Regions from separate parts of the Cutibacterium sp. LaCa_255 genome, predicted to be linked through region 1. Evidence: predicted binding sites of a transcription regulator. Region 1 holds the regulator's gene; each other region holds the start of a gene.
The links. The regulator HrcA, encoded in region 1, represses chaperone genes, less so after heat shock. The targets are predictions, from matches to a motif close to TTGGCACTCGNNNNNNNCGAGTGCCAA.

Region 1 (10,019 bases):
GCGCCACTGAGAACGCTGACGTCCTGCTGCTTCCGGGTCCTGAGGACCAGGGGATATGGACCTACTTCGCAACCGCATCCATGCCTACCCAGGAACGTGCCGACACCACCCTGGGAGCACTGTCCAACGGCCAGGTGCTGTCGGTGCCGGCGTTGGAAGCCCGTGTTGACATCAAACGCAGTCAGCTCGATCTGCTGCTCAAGGTGATGGCGGTCGATGGGGCGGTCGAAAAGGTTCGTGGTGGTTGGCGGGCGACCGGAAAGCCGTGGATCCATGACACCGAGCGCTACGAGCGGATCTCCCAGGCGCGACGCGATGAGCAGCAGGCCATGCTCACTTACGAACGGCTGGACACCTGCCGGATGGTCTTCCTCACCGGTCAGCTCGACGACCCCTCACCCGCTCCCTGCGGTCGTTGCGATGTCTGCACCGGACCGTGGTATCCGACGAAGGTTGACCCAACAGCATCATCCTCGGCGACGGCCGCCCTGGACCGGGTAGGCGTACCTGTGGAGCCTCGCACGACGTGGCCATCGGGAATGGACACCCTGGGAGTTGGGCTCAAGGGTCGGATCAGCGCCGACGAGACGGCCGAGGAGGGCCGCGTCATCGCCAGGCTCTCCGATCTGGGCTGGGGTGGGCCGCTGAGAGACCTGCTTCGCAACGACGCCGACGGCGTCCCCATCGACGCCGAGATCACCCCGGCACTGGCCAAGGCCTGTGTCCGAGTACTGGCCGAGTGGGAATGGGTGCATCGTCCGACCGCTGTGGTCCGAGTGCCATCCGCCACTCGACCTCACCTCATCGACTCTCTGGCCTCGGGACTTGCCCGGGTCGGCCACCTCCAGGACCTTGGCGGGCTCGATCTCGCAGAGAATGCACCACGACTCAATTCATCGACGAATTCGGCCTACCGCCTTCGCGACGTACACAACCGTTTCAGCGTCGGTCCGCAGCTCATGTCACGCCTGTCACACCTCGGGGGTGCCCCGGTTCTCCTCGTCGATGACGTCATCTCCAGTCGATGGACGATGACTGTCGCCGCACGATCGTTGAGACGAGCTGGGTCAGGCCCTGTCCTGCCGCTGGCCCTGGCACTGACCCACTGATCCCCCCGGTGTTCACCCACGAATCACTCGTCCATGGCCGCCATCGTCCTTGAGTTGCCACCATGAAAAGAAGTGGATTCGTCACCTAAACGCGAACGTGACCACCCAAGCGAGCCTTGATGGGGCACGATGGAAGTAGCACCTAGTAGTCAGGAGGATTCATGTCCCTTGCCAAGTTCACCGCCCGTTCCGCCCTGTCGGCCATCTTCGTCACCGGGGGCCTCGCCGAGTTCAAGAATGCCGATCAGCTCTCCGGCGCTGTTGACGGGCTGCTCGAGAAGCTGCCCGAATCGGTCCGCTCTCAGATTGCTGAGGTTGACCCCTCACTGCTGGTCAAGGTCAGCGGCGGCACCATGCTGACAGCCGGTTCCCTGCTGGCCCTCGGAATCAAGCCGCGTCTGGCCGCCACCATCCTGGCCGCCCAGCTCGTCCCCGTGACCCTCGCCGGACATCCCTTCTGGGAGAAGAATGGCGACGAGAAGACCGGTGAGCAGATCCAGTTCTTCAAGAACCTTGGTCTCATCGGTGGCCTGCTCGTCGTCGCTCTTGATGGCGCTAAGTGACGTTTCGCCCTGAAAGCGACGTACATCAACGGGGTCGGACAGATGTCATCTGTCCGACCCCGTGGTTTATACCCCCAAGAAACCAACACAACCCAACTCCTTGACAACACAAACAGATAGATCCAGACTTGTTCACAGATCGATGGGGATCCTGCCGATGCTGGCAGCTGAGCACACTGGAGTTCCGATGTCATTACCTGATGCGACGGTCAATAAGAACCTGCAGGGACGCAGCGTACGTGCCTCCGTCCAACGATTCGGAGGCTTCCTGGCCGGCATGATTATGCCGAATATCGGGGCGTTTATCGCCTGGGGTTTGTTAACGGCCCTCTTCATCGAGACGGGGTGGGCTCCCAACGCAACCCTCGCCAAGCTCGTCGGTCCGACCCTGACTTATCTGCTTCCCGTACTCATCGGCTACACCGGTGGCAAGATCGTCAATGGGACACGTGGTGGAGTCATCGGCGCGATCGCCACAATGGGCGTCGTCGTGGGTGCCGACATCACGATGTTTCTTGGCGCAATGGTGATGGGCCCGTTCGCCGCGTGGCTGCTCAAACAAGTGGACAAGCTCCTCAAAGGTCGAATTCACTCCGGGTTCGAGATGCTCGTGGACAACTTTGAGATTGGCATCCTCGGCATGGTCCTAGCAATTATCGGGCACGTGGGCGTCGAGCCGATCGTGTCTACCCTCATGGGTTGGTTGGCCACCGGGGTTGGATTCCTCGTCCACCACGGTTTGCTGCCGCTCGCATCTGTCCTCGTCGAGCCAGCGAAAGTTCTTTTCCTCAATAACGCCGTTAACCATGGCATCTTCACTCCGTTGGGCACCCAAGAGGCTCACACCACCGGGCGTTCGATTCTTTTCATGGTCGAGTCGAATCCTGGCCCCGGCCTCGGCCTTCTACTTGCCTACCAGTTCTTCGGTTCCCGCCAGATCCGTCAATCGACTCCGGGCGCCATCATCATCCACCTCTTTGGCGGTATTCACGAGATCTTCTTCCCATACGTGCTCATGAAGCCCAAGACGATTCTCGCCACCATTGCCGGCGGTATGAGTGGTCTAGCCGTCGGCGTCGCCCTTCACGCTGGCCTCGTTGCACCTGCCTCCCCGGGGTCAATCATTGCGTGGTTCCTCATGTGTCAGCCTGGACACTACGTGGCCATGATTGCCGATTTCCTAATTGCAACCGTCGTCTCCTTCATTGTGGCAATGTTGGTTATCCGCAAGGATCATGACAAGGGCGACACCGTCGCTGAGGATCAGGACCGGAACGTCGTTAGCGCCGCCCCAGCCAGTGCCGCAGCACCACTTACTGACATCTCCGAAGTCGTCATCGCCTGTGACGCCGGTATGGGTTCCTCGGTAATGGTCGCGTCCGCCATGAAAAAGAGGTTGTCGCCATATGGGATCAACGTCGCCCACACGGCCATCGACCAAATTCCCCCAGACGCATCACTCATTCTCACCCAGCAAGGGCTCGTTGACCGCGCTCACAAGCGCGCCCCGGGCGCCCGTGTCGTCGCGTTTACGAATTACATGAACGATCCTGCTTTCGATCGCGTCGAGGCTGAAATCCGCGCCGCTCACGGTGCACCAGGGACTGCTGACGACGAAAAACTCCCCCAGACGTCGACCGCAGACAGGCCCTCTAGCACCCATGTCGCCACCAGCGTGCTGCCCCGAGACGCCATCCGTCTAGGACAACACGCCGCGAGCAAGGAGGAGGCCATCACCATGGCTGGCCAGGTACTCATTGACGAAGGTGCCGCAGACGATGTCTACGTCAAGGGCATGCTCGCCCGAGAAGACCAGATCTCCACCTACATGGGCGCGGGAGTCGCGATTCCCCACGGCATCAATGAAGTCCGCAATCACATTGGCAAGGCCACCCTGGGCTTTCTTCAGTTCCCCGAGGGAGTTGAATGGGATGGGAACACCTGCACCGTCGTCATTCCCATCGCATCGTCGAGCGACGAGCACCTCGAGATCATGGCGACCCTCGCAAGACTCTTGTCCAATGCTGAAACCGCCCGCCAACTTCGTGAGGCGTCATCCGCCGACGAAGTACTCCGTCTTCTCACTTCCCAGCAGGCGTAAAACCACATCATAGAAAGGCACACATCATGAAGGCATTGAGGTTCCGCGCACCCGAGGACGTTCGTCTCGAAGACATTCCCGAACCAGAGTGCAAACCTGACGAGATCAAAATCAAGGTTCGCAATTGCTCCACCTGTGGCACCGACGTCAAGATCCTCCACAACGGTCACCAGAACATCACTCGAGTCACGACCATGGGACACGAGGTTGCCGGTGAGATCGTCGAGATTGGCTCGAAAGTGGCTGAAGGATGGAAGATCGGTGACCGAGTTCAATCGATTGCTGCGGTCCCATGCGGCGAATGCCACGAGTGCCGAAAGGGATGGATGCAGGTCTGCCAGAACCAGACCAGTATCGGATACCAATACGACGGTGGCTTCGCCGAATATATGGTTATCCCGCCGGAGGTGCTCAGGGTAGACGGTCTCAATCGCATCCCCGACGGCGTCGATTTCGATGAGGCCAGTGCTGCCGAACCCTTCGCGTGCGCTATCAACGCCCAAGAACAACTTGGCATCGAAGAAGGTGATTTCGTCGTCATCTTCGGTGCCGGCCCAATCGGCTGTATGCATACCCGCATCGCACGCGGCGTGCACAAGGCCGGCACTATCGTCATGATCGACATCAATGCCGAACGCCTCGCTATGTCGGCCGCTGCTGTCAAACCCGACGTCACCATTGACGGTTCACAAGAAAATGTCGTCGCCAAGATCATGGACCTTACCGATGGCCGAGGTGCTGATGTCGTTATCACAGCTACCCCAGCTAACATTACTCAGGAGCAAGCTTTGTCAATGGCAGCTCGAAACGGCCGTATCTCATTCTTCGGCGGACTACCGAAAACCAACCCGACGATCACCTGTGACTCGAATCTGGTCCACTACCGTCAACTCCATATCCATGGCGCGAACGGTTCAGCCCCCGAGCACAACAAGCGCGCCTTGCAGTACATCGCGTCGGGACGGGTTCCGGTCAAGGACCTCATCACCCGACACGTGAAACTCGATGACGTCATGACGGTCTTCGACATCGTCGCCAAGGGCGAGGCCATCAAAGTAACCGTCGAGCCCTGACCGGCTCCGTTAAATTCTCATCCGCAGGCGGTGAGGTCGGCTATGGCCCGTAACTGGGCCAGTCCGACCACGCCAGCCGTCGAGGTCCGCAGGACCCCATCAGACACGATCACCGGATGAGCCCCGGCAGCCACGAAGGACTCGACTTCCTGGTCGGTGATGCCGCCCTCAGGCCCGACGATGACGATCACCTCACCAGACTCGGGCAGGTCCTGGTTCACCAGCGGCTCGGTGGCCGACTCGTGGAGCACATAGGCAGCGTCAGCATCGCGAATCCTCTCAACCACATCCTTGGTCTGCGCCAGCTCAACCTGGGGAACGAGGAATCGTCGTGACTGCTTGGTGGCCTCGCGGGCAGCCGCCTGCCACTTCGCCACACCCTTGGCCTGCCTGTCGCCTTTCCAGCGCACGATGCTGCGATCGGCCTGCCAGGCCAAGATCTCGTGAACCCCCATCTCGGTGAGGGTTGCCACCGCAAGCTCAGCGCGGTCGGTTTTCGGCAGGGCCTGGACGGCAACCCAACGGTGAGCCGTGACAGGGGCCTCGAGCACCTCGGTCACCTCGACGCTCACGGATCCCTTCGTCACCTCGACGGCAGGTCCGCGCACCGCATGGCCCACGCCGTCGGTGACGAGGACGGACTCTCCCATCCGAATGCGGCGCACCGAACCGGCGTGGTGGCCTTCCGCACCGGTGATCTCGACCACCGACCCGGGCGTGGCCCCGGAAACCTCCCCGAGGAAGCAGGCGTCACTCATCCGCCGAAGGCTTCCTTGATGCGGGAGAACATGCCGTGTCCACCCGACTTCTCCACGGACGCCGCCACCTTGGTCTCCCCGCGGGCCTCGGCCAACTGGCGCAGCAGGTCCTTCTGGTGGGAGTCGAGCTTGGTCGGTGTCTGAACGATGAAGGTGACGCCCAGGTCGCCCCGACCGCCACGACGCAGCCTCGGCACTCCCCGCTCAGGCACGACGATGCGGGTTCCCGACTGGGTTCCTGCCGGCACCTCGACGCTGACCGATTTCTGGGACTCCTCGAAGTCCTCGCGATCGGCCTCGAGGGTGTGCACCGGAACCTTGGTTCCCAGCGCAGCCGCCGTCATCGGGATCGTGACGACCATCTCGAGGTTGTCACCCTCGCGGGTGAAGACCTCGTGCGGGCTGATCGTCATCTCGATGTACAGGTCACCTGCTGGGCCACCACCGGGCCCCACCTCTCCCTGTGAATCCAGGTGGATCCGGTTGCCGTCGGCAACACCGGCAGGAATCTTGACGTTGATGGTGCGGGTGGTGCGCACTCGTCCCTCACCGGAGCACTCCTGACACGGATCCGGGATGACCGTGCCGTAACCACGGCAGGTCGGGCAGGGCTGGCTGGTGCGAATGTCGCCCAGGAAGGAACGCTGCACCGTGATGACCTCACCACGTCCCTGACAGGTGTTGCAGGTGACGGGCTCGGAGCCGGACTCGGCCCCCTTGCCCTGACACTTGGGACACACAACTGCGGTGTCGACCTCCAGCGGCTTGGTGACGCCGAACACCGCCTCGGCCAGGCTCAGGCGCATCCGCACCAGGGCGTCCTGACCTCGCCGGGTCCGTGAGCGTGGCCCACGTCCGCCACCACCGAAGGAGGTTCCACCACCGAACATGGCGTCAACGAGGTTGGTGAAGTCGAATCCAGCGCTGCTGAATCCTCCCTCCCCGAATCCGCCCATGCGGGCATTCGGGTCGCCACCACGGTCGAAGACGGCGCGTTTCTGCGGATCCTGGAGCACCTCATAGGCCTCCTGGACCTTCTTGAACTCGTCCTCGGATCCCGGTCCGGCCACATCGGGGTGGAGTTTCATGGCCTTGCGGCGATAAGCCTTCTTGATCTCGTCGGCGCTCGCATCGTGGGAAACACCGAGAATCTCGTAGTAGTCGTTGCTCAAGGATCATCCTTCTGCCAGGAACCGGCCCACATAACGGGCCACGGCTCGCACGGCTGCCATGGTTGAGGGGTAGTCCATTCGGGTGGGTCCGACCACGCCGAGGCTCGACAGGGTATCGTCGGATCCGTATGTGCTTGCCACCAGTGAGGTGGACTGGAAGGGCACGTCAGTGTTCTCGGCACCAATACGCACCGTGACCTCACCGGCTTCTCCAGCGGTGGCCTCGCCGAGCAGTCGCATCAGGACGACCTGCTCCTCGAGAGCCTCCAAGACCGGACGCACCGTCGTCTCCCACTGTGCACCGAATGCGGTGAGATTAGGAACCCCGGCGACCACCACGCGGGCAGATGGGTCGACGGCGAGGATCTCCAGGACCGTCGCGACGACGGAGGTCGCGCGCGGCCCCTCAGCCGGCCCGAGTTCGTCAAGAAGCCGATTGAGGGAGTCGACGGCCTCTGCCACCGTCAGACCGACGAGGGCCTGGTTGAGCCGGGTACGAAGGGCGACAAGATTCTGCTCGTCGTGACCGGGAAGCTCCACGATCCGCTGCTCCACCGACCCCGAGGACATGATGAGGACGATGAGGATGCGGTCGGTCGACAGGCTCACCAACTCGAGGTGACGGATCGTCGCCGTCGTCGCCACCGGATACTGCATGATGGCGACCTGGTGAGTGATCTGGGCGAGCAGTCGCACCGTGCGACGCACGATGTCATCGAGGTCGACGGCTCCGGTCATGAAGGCCTGGATGGCCCGGCGCTCTGGCCCGGACAGCGGTTTGAGGGTGGCGATCCGGTCGACGAAGAGGCGATACCCCTTGTCCGTCGGGATACGACCGGCGCTGGTGTGGGGGTGGGTGACGTACCCCTCCTCCTCCAGGACGGCCATGTCATTGCGAACGGTTGCCGGGGACACCCGAAGCCCGTGGCGTTCCACCAACGCCTTGGAACCCACCGGCTCCTTACTGGAGACGTAATCGGTGACGATGGCCTTGAGCACGTCGAGCTTGCGGTCGTCGAGCACAATCCCTCCTCACGCGATCCCATCGGGTACAAGTCCCACTTTGGCACTCTCAGGTGCCGAGTGCCACCTTATCGCGTTCACCTGACGTCCTTCTGCCTCTCTCGCTGGCAGCGCACGCCTCGGGACGTGCCACACTGGTGATCATGTCGACGAATCCCGAGACTCCCCGGTGGTCCGCTCTCACTGCCCGGGTATGGACGACCGTCATCAAACCGGAAGCCGTCACCTGCGGACTGGTCGCCGGTGACGATCATGTCCTCCTCATCGACACCGGCTCGGCTCCTGAACAGGGACACGCCCTGGCGATGTCGGCGGCATGCATGCTAGGTCGTCCGGTTGATCGGGTCGTCGTCACCCACCATCATTATGACCACAGCGGCGGACTCCCTGGGATTGACGGGGCTGAGACCTGGATGCATGAGGCCGCTCTGGCTCACTGCCCTGATCTCTGGGTCGACCATCCCATCGCGCTGATGGCCTATGTCGACCTGGGCGGCATCGGCGCCGAGGTCATCCACCCTGGTCCGGCCCACACCGACGGAGACCTCGTCGTCATCGTCCGCGACGAGAAGGTGACCTTCGTCGGGGACCTGGTGGAGACCGCAGGAGAGCCACAGTCCGACGAGACGACCGATGTCCGAGGCTGGCCGCGCGCCATTGACTCGGTCATCACCGGCACCGATGGTGTAGGCGTCTACGTACCTGGCCACGGGCACCCGATCGATGCGACCGCCGTCATGAAGCAGCGCGCCGCGCTCGCCGAGAGAGTCCCCGTCGAGATCCCGCTCACCCCGGTGACCAGGCACGTTCCTCCCCAGCCGGCCTGATGCGGGCCCGGCCCCGCACGGCTAGCTCAGCGCAGCAGTTCAGCAACTACCCGGTAGGCATCCTCGTCGGCTGCGACGACGAGTGTTCCCGACATCTCGCGAGGCCCGTACTCGGCCCCGTCGACAGTCCGAACGACCCCGCCGAGCTCGCGCACCATGAGGGCGCCAGGCAGGTGATCCCACGGGTGGGAGTGCTGATAGGCGGTGACGTCGTTCTCCCCCAGGCAGATCAGTGGGTAGTCCACCGCGCAGCACCACTTCGACATCCGCCACTCCACCTGTGGTGAGGCGATCTTGTAAGCCTCGTGGGTCGTCGCGGCGCGAACCGGGATGCGGGACCCGTCGCGGGTCACCGCCTGACCGTCGCAGGTGACCCCGGCACCGCGCTCGGCACACCACATGTGGCCGTACTGGGGCTGCCAGATCCAGGCCCTCACCGTTTCGCCACGAATGAGTTGAGCGAGCATGACCCCGTGGTCCACCGATCCGTGGACGAAGTTCTTCGTGCCATCGATGGGATCGATGACCCACGCCAGGTCGGCGCCCGGAACGGCGTCGAGGATGGTCGGGTCGGCAAAGGCGGACTCCTCCCCGACGACGACTCCACCGGCGTGCTTGGTCAGCGCCGCGCCAAGCTCCTTCTCGGCCTGACGATCGGCGTCGGTGACGAAGTCTCCGGGCTTCTTCTGGTGGATCTGATGATCATGCAAGGACCGGAACCGCGGATCGATGATCCTGGCACTGACGTCCCGGATGAGGTCGCAGACCGTCTCGGCATCGATACTCATGCCGTCTCCTCATCGTCCAGCTCGTCGACGTGGTCACAGGTGACGAAGTCGATGAGTTTCTCCATCTCGGTGTTGAACCGTGGATCCAGGTCGTGCCAGTCACGCACCCTCTTCAACATGGCCTGCCAGGCCTTGCCCACGTCGGCCTGGGTGGAGTGTGGCAGGCCGAGACGTTTCAGGGTGCCGAGCTTGAAGTCCTCGTCCATCGGAACCTCCGGCCACCCCTTCCGTCCGATCCGCTCGGGCTTGATGGCCTGCCAGATGTCGATGAACCGGTGTCCGGTGATCATGACGTACTCGCCATATCCGCCGCGTCTCACCTCGTCAGCCACGCGGGATTCCTTGGTTCCGGCAACGAGATGGTCGACGAGCACTCCCAGTCGATGCCCAGGGCCCGGCTTGAACTCGGCGACGATTCCGACCAGGTCGTCCATACCGCCCATGTATTCCACGACGACCCCGACGTGGCGCAGGTCGTCTCCCCAGATCTTCTCGACGAGTTCGGCGTCGTGACGACCCTCGACGTAGATGCGGCTGGGAAGGGCAACGCGAGCTGGCCCAGCCGCTCCGGCAACGGACCCCGACGCCGTGTGTTTGATGCTGGC
Region 2 (10,019 bases), 490 kb from region 1:
CCTTGCTTGCTGCAGGTGGTAAGTGTGCCAGTACTTTTGCGTAGTTCAGCTGCCGCACCGCTTCCTCCCGGGTATCCCTCGGGAAAAGTGATTCGGGGACCTATATCCCGGAGTGCCGTACCTCTCCGTTGCGAAGAGGTTTCTACGGTACTGATGTAGATCGGTGTTCCGAATGGGGAACTACATGGAATAAGTATGAGATTGATAACTCGTGGGAAATAGTGACATCGTCTGGATCGACAGCAATGAAACAAGAGGGTTCATCGAGAGTCTTCCTTGCACAGGCGAGCAAGTGTGGTTGTCAACGATTGAGCTGCCATCTGGATAGACAGTAAAGGGTATGTCAAGTGATCTAAAAATAACTATCTCCTTTGCGGAAAGCAGGAGTGCAGGCGTCGGAAACTTGTTTTTAGATGTACGTCAGTGATGGGCTCACCAAAGCTATCAATGGTCGCTTCGAACATGATCCATAGCTTGGCCCTTGGGTTTTGGTAATGCTGCCAACTACAATACCCGCACGCAGATGGATTCAGACCCCCAACTACGCCTTCGATTGTGAAGAGTCCGTATCCTTGATCATTGGGGAGGGGTTGTTGAAGCCCCATTCTCTAAGGGAATTTCTCCATTCCCAGTGCCGACACCATTCACCTTGTGGGGTGCTCCGATGTCGATCGGAGCACCCCTTGTCCGGGCGTATGACGGCATGTTTCCCTGTGATTTGCACTCTGGACGATGAATCGACATCGCAGGAGCGCTCAGGCCATCACCTGTTCCCATTCGTCACGGTGGTCCAGCATCCGTCGGACGGCGTCTTGAGCCGCCTCGAGCGAGTGGCTGGCTCCCCATCCGCACTGAATCTCATTGGCGGCTGGAGTGGCATCGAGTGTGAGAATGTCACGCAACGTTGTTTCGACCAGCTCGCAGGTGGCTGGTACGTCCGGCTCGCCGACCATGATGAGGTAGAACCCGGTCTGGCATCCCATCGGTCCGAAGTCGATGACGGACTCTGAATGGTTACGCACGCACTCGGCGAAGGAGTGCTCGATCGAGTGGATCGCAGGCATCTCCAGATGATCCTTGTTGGGCTGGCAGAACCTCACGTCGTACTTGGTGAGGGTGTCGCCGGCGGGCAGGTGTTTGACGTCCGCCACGCGGACAAACGGTGCCGCTACCTTGGTGTGGTCCAGGTTGAAACTCTCGACGTTCATCTTGTGTGCCATGGGTCCATCCTCTCGCAAGCTCTCGAATTCCACACGAGGCAGCGTCACACCCCGGCAGCAGCGAGGAATCCGTCGCAGTTCCCGTCCACCTGTACCTGTTCGCCAGCAGGAATCCAGACGGCCTGTCCACGCACGATCTCGTCAGTGCCCTGGGGGCTTGAGCACACCGCATAGCCACCGGTGATGAGCAGGATTCGGGCTAAGTCGTTGGCCGGCAGGATGGCTGGACGGGTGGTGTCGAGGTCGAGTTCCCATAGTCGGAACTGTTCATCGGTGCCCGGGAAGATCCGCATACCTGGATCTACCTCTTCGGCCGTCATGACCCATGGTTCCTGCGTCTGGAAGTCCACGATCTCTATCAGGGAATCGACGTCGATGTGTTTGTCGGTGAGTCCACCACGCACGACGTTGTTGGAATCAGCCATGATCTCGATTCCCGTTCCTGACAAGTAGGAATGCATGAGACCGGGCGGAACGGCTAATGCCTCTCCGGGCCTGAGATGAATGCGGTTGAGCATCAGTGCTGCCAGGATCGATGGGTCTCCGGGGAAGTACTCGTCGAGCTCGACAGCGGTGCGCGCGAACTCACCCAGCGGGGTGTCCTCGCCAACATGGTTGACGGCCCCGGACACCACCTCGGTGACGATCTGCCGACGCAGGTCATCCCCGGCGAGGCAGTCGAGGAAGGTCTCGGCCAGTGCCGCCGGGCCGGAACGCTCGGTCAACGATCCCAACACCGGATCCACCGGAATACGAATGTCCAGCCCGTCGAAGAGTTGACGGGTCTCATGCGGATCCCGGAACCCGCACAGTCCCTCGAAGTCGCTCATGGCGACGAGGATTTCTGGCTTGGGCCAGTCATCGACGAAGGTGCGCTGGGAATCGGTGACGTCAACGCCAGCCTGGTTCTCGCGTACGAATCCATTTCGCGCCATACGGGCGTCAGGGTGGGCCTGGAGGCTCAGTGGGCGGCGAGCCGAGAGGATCTTGAGCAGGAAAGGAAGCCTGGATCCGAAGGCATCACGGCTGCGCTCACCCAGCTCCTCGGGGTGAGCGTCGAGGTATTCGGTGAGGGGAGCACCGTCAAGGGTCGATGGTGAGGTTTCGTGGGCCCCGAGCCAGTACTCGGCCCAGGGCTGGCCGTCGGCTTCCCTTCCCAAGATGTCAGGGATCGCGTCATAGGAGCCCCAGGAGTACGTCCGGACCGTACCGGTCAGGCGTTTCATAGTGTGCCTCTCGTCAATGGCGTCGCATCGTTGACAACGCCGCGTGTGTCATCCGAGCAGCTGCGCGCTGCGGGCCTTGCGCTTTTGACTGCGGACTCGTTGCAGCCTCCCGACGAGGGCGGGCGCATATCGCGCGGCCGACTCATCGTCGATCAGCTCGTTGAGTCGTAAGTGGTAGCGGGGGGACGACATGTTGAGCCTCTCGCGGATGACGGTCTCCTTGTCAACACCCGGGTTCCCGGTCTGCCAGGACTCCTCGAGATCCAGAATCGCGCGGTCCGATGCACTGAGATCGCTGGACGTCGCGGTTTCAGGGGCGGGAGAATCTGACACAAGGCCAGTCTAGGGCGCGCATCACAATCACCACCCGGTGACGCGACGCAATCTGCCTGACGCCATCGTCGGCAGCACAATCAGTCACTTTCCGCTCATCAACTCTTTGCACTCACTGGGTGCGAGTGCTAAACATGTCATTGGCACTCGGCAAGCGAGAGTGCTACTGCCCGAATCGGTGTTGCGAGTGCCGACGAGGGTGGTCATCCCGGTGATGAGATCACCAGATCGTCCGTCGCGGGCATCACGGGGAAATACAACGCGGGGTCGCTCCCGCCACACCATCTGACGTCCACGGGCTGCCAGGCCCACCGGAGCGGAGGAATTCCCCAAACATGGCAAAGCTCATCGAATTCAACATCGAGGCCCGCCGCGGGCTCGAGGCGGGTATGAACACCCTCGCCGACGCGGTCAAGGTCACCCTCGGCCCCAAGGGTCGCAACGTCGTTCTCGAGAAGTCGTGGGGCGCCCCCACCATCACCAACGACGGTGTCTCCATCGCCAAGGAGATTGAGCTCGACGATCCGTACGAGAAGATCGGCGCTGAGCTCGTCAAGGAGGTCGCCAAGAAGACCGACGACGTCGCTGGCGACGGCACCACCACCGCCACCGTTCTCGCCCAGGCCATGGTCCGTGAGGGCCTGCGCAATGTTACCGCCGGCGCCAACCCGATGGGCCTGAAGAAGGGCATCGAGACCGCCGTCGAGGCCATCAGTGCTCGTCTGTCCGAGATGGCCATCGACATCGAGACCAAGGACCAGATCGCCTCCACCGCCTCCATCTCGGCTGCCGACACCACTGTCGGTGAGATCATCGCCGAGGCCATGGACAAGGTCGGCAAGGAAGGCGTCATCACCGTCGAGGAGTCCAACACCTTCGGCCTGGAGCTCGAGCTCACCGAGGGCATGCGCTTCGACAAGGGCTACATCTCGCCCTACTTCGTCACCGACACCGAGCGCATGGAGGCTGTCCTTGAGGACCCCTACATCCTCATCGTCAACTCCAAGATCTCCTCGCTGAAGGATCTCCTGCCGATCCTCGAGAAGGTCATGCAGTCCGGCAAGCCGCTCTTTGTCATCGCCGAGGATGTTGAGGGAGAGGCCTTGGCTGGCCTCATCGTCAACAAGATCCGCGGCACCTTCAAGTCTGTTGCCGTCAAGGCCCCGGGCTTCGGCGACCGTCGCAAGGCCATGCTCAACGACATCGCCATCCTCACCGGTGGTCAGGTCATCTCCGAGGAGGTCGGCCTGTCCCTCGACGCCGTCACCCTCGACCTGCTGGGCCACGCCCGCCAGGTTGTCGTCACCAAGGACGAGGCCACCATCGTTGACGGTGCCGGCGACTCCGAGCAGATCGCTGGACGCGTTGCCCAGATCCGCAAGGAGATCGAGAACTCCGACTCCGACTACGACCGCGAGAAGTTGCAGGAGCGTCTCGCCAAGCTCGCCGGCGGTGTCGCCGTCATCAAGGTGGGTGCTGCCACCGAGGTTGAGCTCAAGGAGCGCAAGCACCGTATCGAGGACGCCGTGCGTAACGCCAAGGCTGCCGTCGAGGAGGGCATCATCCCTGGTGGTGGTGTCGCCCTCATCCAGGCTTCCAAGGCCGCCACGATCGAGGGGCTGGAGGGTGATGAGCTCACCGGCGCCCAGATCGTCCGGACCGCCTGCTCCGCCCCCCTCAAGCAGATCGCCATCAACGCTGGTCTCGAGGGTGGAGTTGTGGCTGAGAAGGTCGCCGGTCTGCCCGCCGGAGAGGGCCTCAACGCTGCCACTGGCGAGTACGTCGACATGGTCAAGACCGGCATCATCGATCCGGCCAAGGTGACCCGTTCGGCCCTGCAGAACGCCGCTTCCATCGCGGCTCTGTTCCTCACCACCGAGGCCGTCATTGCTGACAAGCCTGAGCCTGTGAAGGCCCCGGCTGGCAGCGATATGGATGGCATGGGTGGCATGGGCGGAATGATGTGATCTAGCTCATTCGATCCACAATGGGGCGTCCCCGCGGGGACGCCCCATTGTTGTGTCTGATGGCACTACTGACGAGTGTCGGTAATCGACTAGTCTCGGACGGTGCCCTCGACACCCACATACCGTCGTCCTGTCGATCGTTTCCTGGCCGGAGCCGGCACCTTCCATCCGCTGTTGTCATTGTTGGCAGCAATGACCATCCTCGGGGTGGGACAGGGTGGTTTCGCGCTTGTGCTCACGGCCTTGGCAGGTGGTCATCCAGACGCTCAGACTTCGACGATCCTGCTTCTGGCGTCATTCTCAGGGGTCTGGTTGCTGCTGTGGTTGTGGATGAGGTTCGTCGAGCAGCGGCCGATGGTGTGCCTGGGTTTGCGCGGGCTCGCCCGGGACATCTGGATCGGCGTGGCAATCGCAGTGGCGGTTCTGGCAGTTGACGTCGCTGGCATGACAGCCAGCGGCCAGGTCCGGATGGCGTGGGCCCGTCCTGATGCCATGAGCGCGGTGCTCGTAGCCGCCTCGCTCCTGTTGTTCGTGGTTCAGGGGTGTGCCGAGGAAGTTGTGCTGCGCGGCTACCTCATGCAGTCGGTCGCAGCGAAGTGGGGGGTTCCTGCCGGTCTTGCCATCCAAGCTGTGGTCTTCGCTGTCCTCCACGGAGCAAACCCGGGGATGACGTCGATTGCACTGGTCAACGTTGCGGGATACGGCCTCATGCTGGGTCTCTTGGTGGTGTGGCGAGGAAATCTGCTCGCTGCTATGGGATTTCACAGCGTGTGGAACTGGTTGCAGGGAGTGGTATTGGGATTGGACGTCTCCGGACTGGGCTTCAGAAACACCCTGATGACGGCTGACAAGACGGTCGGATCCCATTCCTGGCTCACCGGAGGAACCTTCGGGGCGGAAGGATCCATCATCAGTACCGGCGTCCTCGTCATCCTCATCACTGGACTTGTCGTGGTGATTCGGCGCGACTGGCGCAAGAATTAGGCCATGGCATTGCTCGAGGTCATCTGTCTGCACGAGAACGACGCCAAGCGGGCAGCACAGGGAGGTGCCGATCGCATCGAATTGGTCGGCACGATGGACGACGACGGTCTTGCGCCCGGCCCAGAAGTGCTGGCACGCACCCTCAGCGCCGTTGACATCCCGGTGCGTCCCATGCTGCGCCTTGACGGTGGATTTCGCGCTGACCCGCGCAGACGTGACGAGATGCTCCACCTGGTCAGCACCTATCGTGACCTCGGTGCTGACGGGCCGGTGCTGGGATTCCTCGACGAGGCTACCGGGGTTGACGTCGGGACCGTCACCGAGCTGACGGCGGGCTGGCCGGGCTGGACCTTCCACCGAGCCATCGACAACAGCCTGGAACCCGACAAGGCATGGGTACAGCTGCTGGGTCTGCCGGGGCTCGATCAGGTTCTCACTGCCGGATCACCGCGGGGGATCGATCACGGTCTTGACGACCTCATCGCCCGAGCCGAGGCCACCCCGCGTGTGGCCGAGCTCATCATGGCTGGTGGCGGTCTGCGGCCCGAGCACGTCCCGTGGCTGTATCGGGCCGGGGTCAAGGCCTTCCACATCGGCGGCCCGGCTCGGCCTCAGGGGTCGTGGAAGGCGTGGGTGGACGTCGATCTGGTGAGGTCATGGCGCGATCTCCTCGATCGTCTCGACGGATGACCGCGACTCGATGAGTCGGGGAGAACTCAGAACGCCTGAATCCACACGTCCCGGGTTCCGGGTGCGCGGAAGGGGATGTGACCGTGGTCGTCCCCGACAGCCTGAGGCGCCGGGGCGGCGGTCTGAGTCGGCCGAGCTGACGGTGGCGGCGGAGGAGTCGTCACGCTGCGAGGCTGGTGACGGGCAATGATCCGAGCCATCCCCTCGATGGTCTCGACGAGGTCCTCCATGGGAGCCGTGGTTGAATGGGTCAGTCCAACTGCGGTGTAACCCTTGGTTCCGGTGGAAGCCACGGAATTGACGTGCCAACCGTCATCACGTGGCAGCCATCCGTTCTTGACGTAGGGCGATCGCATCCCCGCCGTCATACCCCAGTCTTGGTCCTCAGCAACGCTGGACATGAGCTCCCTGGCATAGGCCCGCATGGACTCGGGAATGATCTTGTTGGGGCAGAAGATGTGGTCAGCGAGCACGACCTGGTCGGCGGCCGTCGTCGAGGTCAATCCCCAGTGGTCATCGGGGTCGAAGGTGGTGTGAGTGGCACCCATGCGGTGCATCGCCCTGCGAACCCCGTCAGCCCTACCAACCCTGTTCCACAGGGCAGTCGCGGCGTCGTTGCTGGAGTTCTCGATCATGGGGACCAGAAGGTTCTTCTCGGCTCCGGAAAGCTGACGTTTCTCACCCGCAGCCTGAATCATGACCGTCTCCATGATTGCCAGCTTGATGATAGATGCGGTGATGTAGTGCGTGGCCCCGTGATTGAGAACGTGGATGTTGCGTTGTCCATGCACCCTCATGGCGACCGACTGCTCGCCATCGCGGGTGTTGAGGTATTTCTTGAGCTCGTTCTGGTACGGGAACGTGACGTAGGGTCCGGGAGCAGCCGGATTGGCGACCCTCGTCGGAGCGGGCCTGCGCGGCTCGGGGTGATCTGGTCGGTTCGCGGCCTGGACTGCCGGTAAGCCGATGGCCGCCCCAGTAGCTATGAGCAAACCGCCTAACGCAGTGCGCCTGGAGAATAGCGCCTTCCCAGACAATTACGTCCCCCTTCTTCCACGGCCCATTTCGTTCACATCCATTTTCACGCTGTCCGGTCCAGGGCGTCCAAATCGTCCGCATCGACGATGCGATACGAGTACCCCTGTTCGGCGAGGAAACGTTGACGGTGACTGGCGAAATCGGCATCGACGGTGTCTCGGGAGACGACCGCGTAGAACCTGGCCACGAGCCCGTCCTTGGGTCGCAGCAGACGGCCCAGACGCTGGGCTTCCTCCTGTCGGGACCCGAATGCCCCCGACACTTGAATGGCGACCTCGGCACTCGGCAGGTCGATGGAGAAGTTCGCAACCTTGGAGACCACGAGTAGGTCGGTAAACCCTCCGCGGAAATCCTGGTAAATCTTCTGACGCTTGGTTGGAGTGGTGGATCCGGTGATGATCGGACACCTCAATTCCGCGGCCAGCTCCTCCAGCTGGTCGACGTACTGGCCGATGACCAGGGTGGGCTGGCCGCGATGGCGGGCTACCAGGTCCGCAACCACCCGGTTCTTGATCGGCAGGGTCGCGGCCATCCGGTAACGGACGTCCGGTTCTGCCATGGCGCAGGTCATCCGGTCGGACTCGGGCAGGCTCACCCGCACCTCGACACAGTCGGCAGGAGCGATCCAGCCCTGGGCCTCGATCTCCTTCCAGGGAGCGTCGTAGCGCTTGGGCCCGATGAGGGTGAAGACGTCGTCCTCGTGGCCGTCCTCGCGCACCAGAGTGGCCGTCAACCCCAACCGACGGCGTGCCTGTAGGTCGGCCGTCATGCGGAAGACCGGAGCCGGAAGCAGGTGAACCTCGTCATAGATGACAAGCCCCCAGTCACGGGCCTCGAAAAGCTCCAAGTTGGGGTGCACACCCTTACGCTTGGTCGTGATGACCTGATAGGTGGCGATGGTGACTGGCCGCACCTGCTTGCGTGAACCGGAGTACTCACCGATCTCGTCGGGGGTCAAGGTGGTGCGACGGACGAGCTCCTCCTTCCACTGCCGAGCCGAGACGGTGTTGGTGACGAGGATGAGTGTCGTGCAGCGGGCCAGGCTCATGGCAGTCGCCCCGACAACGGTCTTGCCGGCGCCGCAGGGCAACACGACAACTCCGGATCCACCGTCCCAGAAGTTTTGGGCAGCCATCCGCTGATACGGACGAAGACTCCAGCCGTCCTCGGTCAGATCGATGTCATGGCGCTCGCCGTCGACGTATCCTGCAAGGTCCTCGGCGGGCCATCCCAACTTGAGCAGAGCCTGCTTGAGGGTGCCGCGCTGGGAAGGGTGGACCACTGCCGTCTCATCATCGATCTGGTCGCCGACGAGGCCACGGACCGATTTGGATCGCAGTACCTCGGTGAGCACGGCCTTGTCCGTCGACACCAGGACGAGTCCGAGGGTGGGGTGCTTCTCGATGCGCAGACGACCGTAACGAGACATCGTCTCGGTGACGTCGATGAGGAGTCCGGATGCCACCGGATAACGGGAGTACCTCATGAGGGTGTCGACGACCTGTTCGGCGTCGTGACCAGCGGCCATCGCATTCCACAGACCCAGTGGGGTCAGTCGGTAGGTGTGGATGTGTTCGGGAGCCCGTTCCAGCTCCGCAAACGGGGAGATGGCATGACGGCACTCGTCCGCCAGAGGGTGATCCACCTCCAGCAAGAGGGTGCGATCGGACTGGACAATGAGGGGGCCGGGTAGAGAAGTCATCACTTCCAGTATCGTCCCTGATCCCGGATTTGTTCCTACTTCGAGGGGTCGATGGGACGTCGTCAGGCCGGTTGGCAGGCGGTGATCCGGGACACCGGGACGACCGCCGCCCCGCCACCACCACGGATGACGCATCGCACCGCCCCCGCCGCGACCGCCATGATCCGCACCGTCTGGCGCACCGCAGTGCCATCGTCGATGACTCGCTCGATCCGCATCCACGCACCCTCCTGCTGGGCTTGGTGCAGCTGGGCGAGAAGCTGACGGCGATCCGAGAACCCACGGCCCTTGTTGTTGAGCAGTGCCGTGGCAAGGCCCTCCGGATCGGCCTGCGGAGCCGAAGATGTGAGGGCGTCGACCTTGGCGCGTGGGGGAGGAGGAGTCGAGAAGACGTCGCCGTGGGAATCGCGGGCTACGGGGGACATTCCCAACTGGCGCAGGCCTGCCAGCACCTGATCAGGTTCTGCCTGGGCCACCAGCACCTGCGGTCCAACTCGACGCAGTCCAAGATCAGTCGCCAAGGAACTGCGCAGAATGGCCTCGACGGCAGCCGGGTCGTCGACCTCCAGCAGGGCACCAGCTGCGGCCACCGACACCCGACCATGATCACGAACGACGTCGTCGAGGAGGACCAGCAGACCTTGGGGAACATCGCTGAGGGAGTGATCCGTCCACCACTGACGCACACGGTCCCCAGTCCACCCGGCGTCCAGGGCACGACGCAGACTGGTCCGGGTGAATCGCCGTACACCGGCAATCCCGGTGGACTCCCGATCGGCCAGCAGGGCCAGGTCGGCGGCGGTGTCGGGGGTCAGCGGGCCGGGGGCGATGGCGGTGAGATCGGACTGCAGGATCACCT
Region 3 (10,019 bases), 1.0 Mb from region 1:
AGTCCAACCAGGCCGCCTACCAGCTGGCGATGTTCGCCGGTGGCAAGGACTCCTGGATCGGCACCCACATGTGGGTTGTCGGACTGGTGTTCGCGATCCTCGTCGGCATCGTCATCGTCGGCGGTGCCTCCAAGATTGGCGCTGCCACCTCCAAGATCGTCCCCTTCATGGGCATCCTCTACGTCATCATGTGTCTGGCCGTGATCGGCGCGAACATCACCGAAGTTGGTGACGCCTTTAAGGCCATCTGGTCGGGCGCCTTCACTGGCCATGGCATCGCCGGAGGCGTCCTCGGCGTGCTCATCGTCGGCGTTCAGCGTGCTGCCTTCTCGAACGCAGCCGGTGTCGGTACCGCGGGCATCGCCCACTCTGCCGTGAAGACTCGTCACCCGGCACAGGAGGGCTTCGTCGCTATGTGGGAGCCGTTCATCGACTCCGTCGTCATCTGCACCATGACGGCCATCACCATCATCATCACCGGTGTCTACAAGGATCACGACGCCGATGGTGTTCAGATGACCGCCCACGCTCTCGAGACGGTTGCCCCGTGGTTCAGCTCCCTGCTGACCCTGGCTGTCGTCCTCTTCGCCTTCTCGACGATGCTGTCGTACTCCTTCTACGGCAAGAAGGCTGTTGGCTTCCTGTTCGGGAACTCGGCCACCGCCGAGCGCATCTACAACGGCATCTTCCTGCTCCTGCTGGTTGTCGGTGCGGCCACGAACATGGCCTCGATCCTCGCTCTGGCCGACGCCATGCTCTTCCTCATGGCTGTTCCGAACGTGATCGGCATGTACTTCCTCGCTCGGGTCGTGGCTCGCGAGATCAAGGGTCATCGGGAGCGTGTGGACGCCGGCGTCATTCCTCAGGTACCTGAGGATGCCCAGGCCGGCATGATCGTCGCCAACGAGGCCACTCCTGAGCAGCTCGAGACTGCTGACGAGGAGTACGCCCTGCGTGCGGCAGCCATGGACGCTCGTAGTGAGGAGCTCGATCTGGGACACACGGCCCCAGACACCGAGCGTGACTACCTGGATCATCTGCCCGAAGACCATGAGTTGTTCAACACCATGGACCGTGACGGCAAGCCGCTCAAGGACTGACGCCATCGCGTCGTGAGTGCACGGGGCCCGGGGAATGCTCCCCGGGCGCATCACGAAGACCGACCGGTCACCGGCACGGACGTATAGCAACGGGCCCCGGAACCAAACGGTTCCGGGGCCCGCAGTGATCAGCGAGGATCAGTGACTCACTTGTCGTCGTCTTCTTCCTCCGGCTTGTCCACCACGAGGGTCTCGGTGGTGAGCAGCAAAGCGGCGATGGAGGCGGCGTTGGCCAGCGCGGAGCGGGTCACCTTGACAGGGTCGATGACACCGTCGGCGATGAGGTCCACGTACTGACCAGTCTTGCCGTTGTAGCCGTGTCCGGGCTCCATCTCGGCAACCTTGGAGACGATGACATAGCCAGGCTCGCCACCGTTCTCGGCAATCCAGCGCAGCGGCTCGCGAACGGCCTTGGCGACGATCTGGACACCGGCCTTCTCGTCACCCTCGAGGTGAAGGTTCCCGTCAAGCACGTGCGCGGCATGGATGAGGGCGGAGCCACCACCGGCGACGATGCCCTCCTCGATCGCTGCACGAGTCGCGGAGACAGCATCCTCGATGCGGTGCTTCTTCTCGTTGAGCTCGACCTCGGTGGCCGCACCCACGCGAATGACACACACACCGCCGGCGAGCTTGGCAATACGCTCCTGGAGCTTCTCGCGGTCCCATTCGGAGTCGGAGTTGTCGTACTCAGCACGCAGCTGGGCGACGCGTCCCTCGACGTCGGCCTTGGAGCCGGCGCCGTCGACGATGGTGGTGTTGTCCTTGGTGACGACAACCTTCTTGGCGCGACCCAGAACCTCGAGGCCCACCTGGTCGAGCTTGAGCCCGACCTCGGGAGCGACGACCTGACCACCGGTGAGGGTGGCGATGTCCTGCAGCATGGCCTTGCGGCGGTCACCGAAGGCCGGAGCCTTGACGGCCACCGAGTTGAAGGTGCCGCGGATCTTGTTGACGACGAGGGTGCTCAGGGCCTCCCCGTCGACGTCCTCGGCCACGATGAACAGGTTACCGTGGGCGGCGATGACCTTCTCCAACAGCGGGAGCAGGTCGTTCATCGACGAGATCTTGCCGGAGTGGACGAGGATGTAAGGATCCTCGATCACGGCCTCCATGCGGTCCTGGTCGGTGACCATGTAGGGCGACAGGTAGCCCTTGTCGAACTGCATGCCCTCGGTGAAGTCGAGCTCGGTGCCGAAGGTCTGGGACTCGTCGACGGTGATGACGCCGTCCTTGCCAACCTTGTCGAAAGCCTCGGCGATGAGCTCACCGATCTTCTCGTCACGGCTGGAGATAGTGGCGACACTGGCCATGTCCGAGGTGGTGTCGATGGCGCGCGAGATAGAGCGAAGCTCCTCCACGACGGCGTCGACGGCCTTCTCGATACCGTGCTTGAGACCGACCGGGTTGCCCCCGGAGGCCACGGCGCGCAGTCCCTCGTGAACGAGGGCCTGGGCGAGCACGGTGGCGGTGGTGGTTCCATCACCGGCCACGTCGTTGGTCTTGGTGGCGACCTCCTTGGCGAGCTGGGCGCCGAGGTTCTCGTAAGGATCGGTGAGATCGACCTCCTTGGCGACGGTCACGCCGTCGTTGGTGATGGTCGGGGCTCCCCACTTCTTGTCGAGAACGACGTAGCGCCCCTTGGGGCCGAGGGTCACCTTGACGGTGTTAGCGAGGGTGTCGACGCCGCGCTCGAGGGAGCGACGGGCCTCCTCGTCGAACTGAAGCTGCTTGGCTGCCATGTATCAGCGCCTCACTTCTCGACGACGGCGAGGATGTCGCGAGCGTTGAGGAGCAGGTACTCCTGGCCATCGTACTTGACGTCGGTGCCGCCGTACTTGGAGAAGATGACGACGTCACCCTCCTTGACATCCATGGGAACGCGGGTGCCCTTGTCGTCGACGCGACCGGGGCCAGCGGAGATGACCTTGCCCTCCTGGGGCTTCTCCTTGGCGGTGTCCGGGATGACGAGTCCGGAAGCGGTGGTCTGCTCGGCCTCGAGAGGCTGGACGAGGACGCGGTCCTCGAGCGGCTTGATCGTGGTTGCCACGTCAAGACCCCTTTCTACTGAAGACGGATTGTGTCATTGTCTCTCGCCAGGGGTTGCGAGCCCCGAGCGCGACGAACCATCGGCGTCGCGGGTGCTTCAGGTCCGTTGGCACACTCACCACGAGAGTGCCAACCACGAAAGTACACCCGTGGTTGGCACTCAGGCAACGGGAGTGCCAGAAACGGCCTTCCAAATATCGGCACCAATCAGTTGGATCCGTGGTTCTTCCAGAAGTCATCAGGGTTTGAGAGCGGCTGCTGATCAGGCTGAGGAGCCCCGGTCACATTCCCCGGGACATGTCCCCATGGCTGACCTAGCTGACTCTGGCTCGGGTTCTGGTAGGGCGACTGTTGTGCCTGAGGATTGCCCCGGTCGGGTTGACTGCCCCACTGCGGGGTCTGGCTGTTCCACTGCTGAGGCTGTTGCCCCTGCGGCTGCCCCGGATACTGCATCGCCCACGGGGCATCACCGTTCTCCGGCTCGCTCGCCTTCGGACCCTTCTTCTTGAGCACGACAGCCACGACGATCCCGATGATCGCCAAGGCCGCCACCGCGACGACGATCCAGACCCACGCCGGCACACCATCGTTGCGCTCACCAGTGGCGCTGAGCCCCTCGCTCGAGAACACGTCCTTGGGATCGGTCCAGGTGACGGTGTTCCCGTCGACCTTGCTCGATCCCGAGTGGCTCAACACCTTGCCGGGGAAGATGATGGAGACCTTGAAGTCGCTGAGCATGCTCGCATCGAGGGACTCGGTGGAACCACCTGCGTCATTGAAATAACCCGCATTCATCTTGAAGGTCACCTTGTCTTTGTCGAAGGTGATCTTGCTGCCGTCATCCTTCTTGTTGTACTCGGCTGCCGTGATGTCGCCCGAATAGGTGCAACCGATGTACTGATCATCCTCGAACTTTTCACCCTTCGCGCTCGAGGCCCCGCCGCCCATGCCCTTGACGTCACTGCAGTTGGAGAACTGGGAGGTGAGATCCTCCCCCGACATGTCGGCCATCGACTTGGAGATACCAACCGTGGCCTTGACGTGAATGTGATCCTCGTCCTTGATCTCCATTGCCGTGTCGAATTTGACGCACCCGGCGAGCAGCAACAGGGGTGCAAGAAGCAAGACCAGACAGCGTCTCATATGGCGCGAAACACTCAGCATGCCCACATGGAATCACAGGCATGGGGCCTGACGGTAGGCCCACATGTGCAAACCAATGAAACGGAGCCCTGGAAGCCATATGGTTCCAGGCCTCGTACGAGCTCGCGGTCAGTGTGCGTTTGGGCCAGGCTCAACGCCAGGAGCATGGGGTGGCCGACGGCCTCCCTGGGCAGCCTTCCTCTTGTCCACGACCACAGCTGCAATGGCACCACCAATGGCGACGACGACCACCGCGAGAACCACCCATGTCCAGCCGGGGAAGCCACCTCCGCGCTCGCCTGAGGCCTCCAGGCCCGAATACGATTCGAGGTCCTCGATGTCAGTCCAGGTCACGGTCTTGCCGTCGACCTTGCTCGCCCCCGAATGACTGAGGACTTTGCCAGGGAAGGTCACAGAGACCTTGAAATCAAAACCCTTGGCTGAGCCACCCAATTCCGAGGAGCCAAACCCAGAGATGGCGTCCTGCAGATCAGAACCATCAAGACGGAACCGGACCTTGTCGTCATCAAAGGCGATGAAGATAGGGCCGTCGCCCGCAAAACCCTTCGAAGGTGTGGTCGACGGTTTCGCACTACTCGAGGATGAGGATGCTTGGCCCGTCAGCTCAGCGACCGTCATCGTGCCGGTCACCGTGCAGCCCAAATACTTGTCGTCGTCAAAGGGTTTGACCGTCATCTTGTCGGCAGCGTTCTCATCCAACTCATATGATTTCTTGAGTTCCGAGCAATCGCGAAGCTCTTTCGTGACCTCCTCGGCCTCACTTCCCGTGAACTCGTCGAGGACCGACTTGAGAACTCCGACGGTCAAGGTTGCATCAACATGGTTTTCGTCCTCGATGACGAAACCAGCGTTGAACTTTCCGCACCCCGACAGCAGGAGGAGCGGAGTCAACAGCAGTGCAGTGAGGTATCTTGCCGAGTGCCGAGTGGCCACCATGAGCACATGACATCACAGATAGGTCGATTCTGGATACGGCTGGAGGATCAGCGCATTCGATCACACACCAAAACCTTGGCGTTTTTCCTTGTCGGAGTGCAGATGAGAGTGATGGAACGTGGCCCAGAGGGCTTGAGCTTTCGTCGCCACGCGACGGGATCGACGTCAACACCACGCTTCTTGATCTCGAGGGTTCCGACGCGGTGATCACGCACCCAGGAACGCAGCGTCTTGACGTCGAGAGGGAGCACCTCCTTGACGGCAAACCACGTCAGCCACGGAGAATTCACCGGGGCATCTGCAGTGAGGTAGGCGATGCCGTCAGACACCGTGTGCAGCGAGTCGTCAATCGCCGAGAGACTGCCTGCCCGAATGGCTGCCGGGTGAGGTTCAGCCACGAAGGGGCCCAGATCACCAACGTCCGGATCAGGTAGTGCACCGGGCAGCTCACGGGTCGTCTCGGGGCTGACGAGAATGGCACGATCCCCTGACCAGCGGTCGCCAAACCCGGACCACAACGTCGCCTCAACCAGATCCCCACGATGACCCACGTAGGTGACGGGCAGGTCCGGCAGTTGGGAGCGATCGACGCCTGGTCCAAGCTTGACGACGGTCGGCGTCGACGTGATCACTTTCTCAACGAAGGACCATGGCGGCTGCACGTCCTCCAGGCGCCAGGTCCGCCCTCGACCAGTGCGTCGAGCAGGGTCGAGCATGACGACCGTGGAGTCTGACGCATCCTTGAGCAGGTCATCAACGACCTCTGCGGCATCGGCGCACAGCACGTTGACTCCGGGCAGATTGTGACGGGCCAGTTCAGCGGTCGCCGGGTCGATCTCGACGGCCGTCACCCTCAACCCGGCATCGAGGCAAGCCCGGGAGTCTGCACCACATGCGCAACCCAGGTCCACGACGTCCGTGAAACCTGCCGAGACCAGGCATTTTGCACGCCACAGGGAGACGTCGCCACGGGTGGCCTGCTCGAGTCCGTCACGGGTCCACAACATGTCTGCACCGACCGGACCAACCTTGCTGACGGCTCGACGTCTCAGGCTGATTTGGTCGAGGGCTGCGGCGGCGAGATCGGCATCCATGTGACGACGCAATCTGGTCGCGGCGGACAGCGAATCTGGATCAGACTCGGCGTCGGCGAGGTCGAGGGCGTCGATCCCTTCATCGCTGGCCAGACGGCGTGCCACGGTGAGATCCACGGTGCCACCATAGAGGTACTTTCGAACCGTTTGGGTACAGTCTTCGGTCGAGACATCGCTTTGCACTGTTTCCCGCACGAGGAGTAACTAATACCGTCGTGGCCATCACCACTTACGAGAACCGATCGAGATTCACCCAGCGCCTGCAATCCTGGGGGTCCAGGAACGTGACCCCTGAGGACGATCTTTCGCGCCGTTCTGCAGGGTGGTACGTCCATCACTTCATCGGTTCAGCCTTCCAGCTCGGAGCCATGGCGACGACCTACTATGCGTCGCGCACGGAACCCCTCAACATGGATGCCCACACCAATGTCAGCTGGGCGCTGCTCTTTATTGCGATCATCGTGATTCCCGGCTTGTTGACCTTTGTGGAATCTTTCGTTGAACCGGACGGTTCTGGGCAGGACGTCGTCGCTGGGGTCACCATCATGCTGGCTCTCGGCGGGATTATCACGATGGGGGTCCTCGCGGATACCCCAATCGTGACGACACCGGTACCGTTCTCGATCCTGTTGCCGGTAAGCCTCGCGCTCACAGCCATTGCCCCATGCAGCCTGCCAGGGAGCAACCCTCGAGCAGACAGTATGTTTACGGAAACTCACTACGGAGCGTGGAGTTCTCGCTGGGTGGCTCCGGTGGTTTGCCTCATTCTGTGGATCGTCAGGCTAGCCAGCTGACCAAGATAACGCCCGCAATTGACGGATTACGCGGTTACCACTGGACGAACGACGGGGATGCCGTCGTCGCTGAGCACCCGGGCACGGAACCCATAGACGCGCTCCAACACGTCCGGGGTGAGGACTTCCGAGGGTGATCCTTCGGCATGCACCCCGCCCTCGTGTAACAACACCAGGCGGTCACAGTAACAGGCAGCCAGATTCAGGTCGTGGAGGGCGACGATTGCCATCCTGTGCCCGCTGTCAACGGCTCTGCGCACTAGGCGCAACACCTCGATCTGATTGTGCAGATCTAATGCAGAGGTGGGCTCGTCGAGCAGCAAGACCTGAGGATCTCGAACTACCATCTGCGCCAACGCCACCAATTGCCGTTGTCCGCCAGACAGCTGGGAAATGAAGCGGTGGGCGATATGGGCAATACCGACGCGCTCCAAGACATGAGCAGCACGTTCCACCGTCGCTTTGCTCCTGCTGCGAGCCGAGGTCAGGACCGACTCAAGGACGGTCAGGGATGCGGTGGCAAGCACGTCCTGGGGTAGGTAACCCACGACGTCGCGCAGTTGGGCTCCGCTGACATGGCCATCGTCATCGCTGATGATCACCTCTCCCGAGGTAGGGGTCTTCAGCCCGGCGATCGCCTTGATGAGCGTGGATTTTCCCGCTCCGTTGGGTCCGAGCAGCCCAGTGACCGTCCCCCGCTCCAGCGGACCGAGGCTCACCCCGTCGAGTACGTGACGCTGCCCGTAAGACAAGTGCAGGTTAGACAGGCGGATGTTCACGATGCCCCTCCGAAGATACGATGCCGAGTGAGGATGAGGGAAACGAATACTGGCACCCCCACTAGCGCGGTGATGATCCCAATAGGTATCGCCACCCCAGGGATGATGGTGATCGACAGGGCATGGGCGGTGGCTAGTAGGAAGGCCCCAGTAGCTGCGGAGGCAGGCGCGAAGTATCGCTGCTCCTCGCCAACCAGGATGCGGGCGACATGGGGACCGACCAGACCGACGAATCCGATGACCCCAGCAAAGGCGACGGTAACTGCTGCCAGCAGTGACGCCAGAATAAGGATTCGCGACCTCAGCCGGGGCACATTCACCCCCATGGCGGCAGCACGTTCATCTCCGAGTCTCAACGCGGTCAGCTGCCCCGAATGCCTGATCGTGATGGGAATAGCGATAGCCAGGACGGCGGCGATGATGGCATTCGAAGTCCACGTAGCCCGTTGAAGGGAGCCCATCGTCCAGAAGACGATCTGTTGGAGGGCCTCCGGGGTGGCTCGGTACTGCAAGAGCGCCAGGAGCGCATGGAATCCGAATACCAGGGCGATACCAAGCAGGATCATGGACTCCCGGCCATCTTCACGGCGGCGTGAGACAGCGGCAACAATGGCAACCGCAACAAGGGATGCCACTGCTGCGCAGACCGCCACGTTGAATTGGGAATTGGGAATGATCGTCCACCCCAAGACGATAGAGGCGGCCGCCCCAAAAGCCGCTGCTGCAGAGATCCCTAACGTGAAAGGTTCTGCCAGCGGGTTGTCCAGGATGGTCTGCATGTGCGCGCCTGCGAGCGAAAGGCACACCCCAATGAGTACCGCCATCACCGACGACGGAATGCGCAATTGCCACAGCACCATTCTGGTCTGAGCATCCACCGTGGAGGGATTGACCAGTGCTCTCAGCAGCTGGGGAAGAGTGATGTCCACGGGGCCAACCACGATGGTGACTAGGAAAGCAGCCACCGCAATGACCGAAAGCAGGACAATGGCCCAGCGCTTCCAACGGGCACGCCGGTAGTATCCCCTCACCACAGCCACCATTCCGGTGGCAGGATCCTCCGGGGCAAGGGACATGTCAGTGTTACTCACGTCGGATTCACTTCTTCAGCGTGACGAAAAACACGCCACGGTAGCCAAAAGGCAAGTAGTCCTCATGGAATTTAGCGAAATCCTTCGTTAGGTCGACACCCTTGAATTGTTTCGGATGTTGCCATGCCGCGAACTGCTCAAGTGCGAAAACATTAAAGGGAGAGTCGTAGAACTGATGATAGACGGCATGCAACTTTCCATCCTTCGGGGCCTTGAGTAAGGAAAATCCCGGGGTCTTGAGCAGGCCAGCCAAGGTCCTCTGTGCATCGTCATCAGTGACGTTATATCCAAGTTCGACGTGAGGAACAGACTCCGGTTTCTTCGGATCCTTAGCCCACGAACCACCGGTGGCGATGATGTGTTCGGGTTGGGTTGCCACAATCTTCTCTGGGGTGACGTCACCTGCAGATGTCCGAAGGAGGTCCACCCCAAGGTTGTGGCCTCCGGCAGCGGTGATGACGTCGCCCAGATTGAGATTCGCATAGGTGGAGCAACAGTCCTTAAGCCCGGCAGCACGCCACAGAAATGTGCGAGGTTTGTCACTTTCCCGGGAGACTCTTTGTGACACGTCATCAACCTTTGATTGATAGAATTTATTGAATTCCTTAGCTCGGGAAATAGCCTTTCCACCAAAGATTTTACCGAGTGTCGCCATCGATTTCGTGGTGTTTTCTAGAGGCTTCCTGCGGAAGTCGATGAAAACATGGGGAAGCTTGGCTTGGTCCATTTTCTGAAGAAATCCAGCCTTCTCCGCAGCCTCTTTCTGGTCCAGAGTCATGACCACCGCATCGGGCTTGAACGACAGCATATTCTCCACAGTGACGTCCCCCTTCTCGATACTGCCAATCATCGGAAGTTTGCTCACCTGTGGGCGGGCCTGACGCAATGCAGATTCGAAGCTGGGCGCCGCCTTGTGTAAATCAGCGCCGATGGCTACCACATCCTTAGCCGGATTCTCCTTGTTCAGGACACTGGTGGCCATCAGCGCGCGCCCCTCAGCCAAAAGAATGCG

Region 2: groL (chaperonin GroEL) is a predicted target of HrcA. The motif match lies at 2,920-2,946, and genes of this name have one in related genera.
Region 3: groES (co-chaperone GroES) is a predicted target of HrcA. The motif match lies at 3,303-3,329, and genes of this name have one in related genera.

What each region holds. Positions count from the first base shown of each region.
Region 1 covers NZ_CP190956.1:1,034,989-1,045,007, reverse strand. The annotation lists gene ACP8ML_RS04650 (RecQ family ATP-dependent DNA helicase) at 1-1,109, shown strand, start outside; gene ACP8ML_RS04645 (DoxX family protein) at 1,271-1,672, shown strand; gene ACP8ML_RS04640 (PTS mannitol transporter subunit IICBA) at 1,860-3,773, shown strand; gene ACP8ML_RS04635 (zinc-dependent dehydrogenase) at 3,800-4,846, shown strand; gene ACP8ML_RS04630 (16S rRNA (uracil(1498)-N(3))-methyltransferase) at 4,864-5,604, opposite strand; gene dnaJ (molecular chaperone DnaJ) at 5,601-6,776, opposite strand; gene hrcA (heat-inducible transcriptional repressor HrcA) at 6,780-7,799, opposite strand; gene ACP8ML_RS04615 (MBL fold metallo-hydrolase) at 7,943-8,626, shown strand; gene ACP8ML_RS04610 (inositol monophosphatase family protein) at 8,653-9,414, opposite strand; gene ACP8ML_RS04605 (DUF3097 domain-containing protein) at 9,411-10,019, opposite strand, start outside.
Region 2 covers NZ_CP190956.1:543,451-553,469, forward strand. The annotation lists gene ACP8ML_RS02405 (S-ribosylhomocysteine lyase) at 756-1,238, opposite strand; gene manA (mannose-6-phosphate isomerase, class I) at 1,265-2,446, opposite strand; gene ACP8ML_RS02415 (DUF3263 domain-containing protein) at 2,495-2,779, opposite strand; gene groL (chaperonin GroEL) at 3,115-4,746, shown strand; gene ACP8ML_RS02425 (CPBP family intramembrane glutamic endopeptidase) at 4,939-5,730, shown strand; gene ACP8ML_RS02430 (copper homeostasis protein CutC) at 5,734-6,420, shown strand; gene ACP8ML_RS02435 (serine hydrolase) at 6,447-7,457, opposite strand; gene ACP8ML_RS02440 (DNA repair helicase XPB) at 7,502-9,160, opposite strand; gene ACP8ML_RS02445 (helicase-associated domain-containing protein) at 9,223-10,019, opposite strand, start outside.
Region 3 covers NZ_CP190956.1:2,061,673-2,071,691, forward strand. The annotation lists gene ACP8ML_RS09350 (alanine/glycine:cation symporter family protein) at 1-1,100, shown strand, start outside; gene groL (chaperonin GroEL) at 1,247-2,842, opposite strand; gene groES (co-chaperone GroES) at 2,854-3,150, opposite strand; gene ACP8ML_RS09365 (LppM family (lipo)protein) at 3,357-4,319, opposite strand; gene ACP8ML_RS09370 (LppM family (lipo)protein) at 4,422-5,249, opposite strand; gene ACP8ML_RS09375 (THUMP-like domain-containing protein) at 5,297-6,460, opposite strand; gene ACP8ML_RS09380 (hypothetical protein) at 6,712-7,137, shown strand; gene ACP8ML_RS09385 (ABC transporter ATP-binding protein) at 7,164-7,916, opposite strand; gene ACP8ML_RS09390 (FecCD family ABC transporter permease) at 7,913-8,992, opposite strand; gene ACP8ML_RS09395 (ABC transporter substrate-binding protein) at 9,015-10,019, opposite strand, start outside.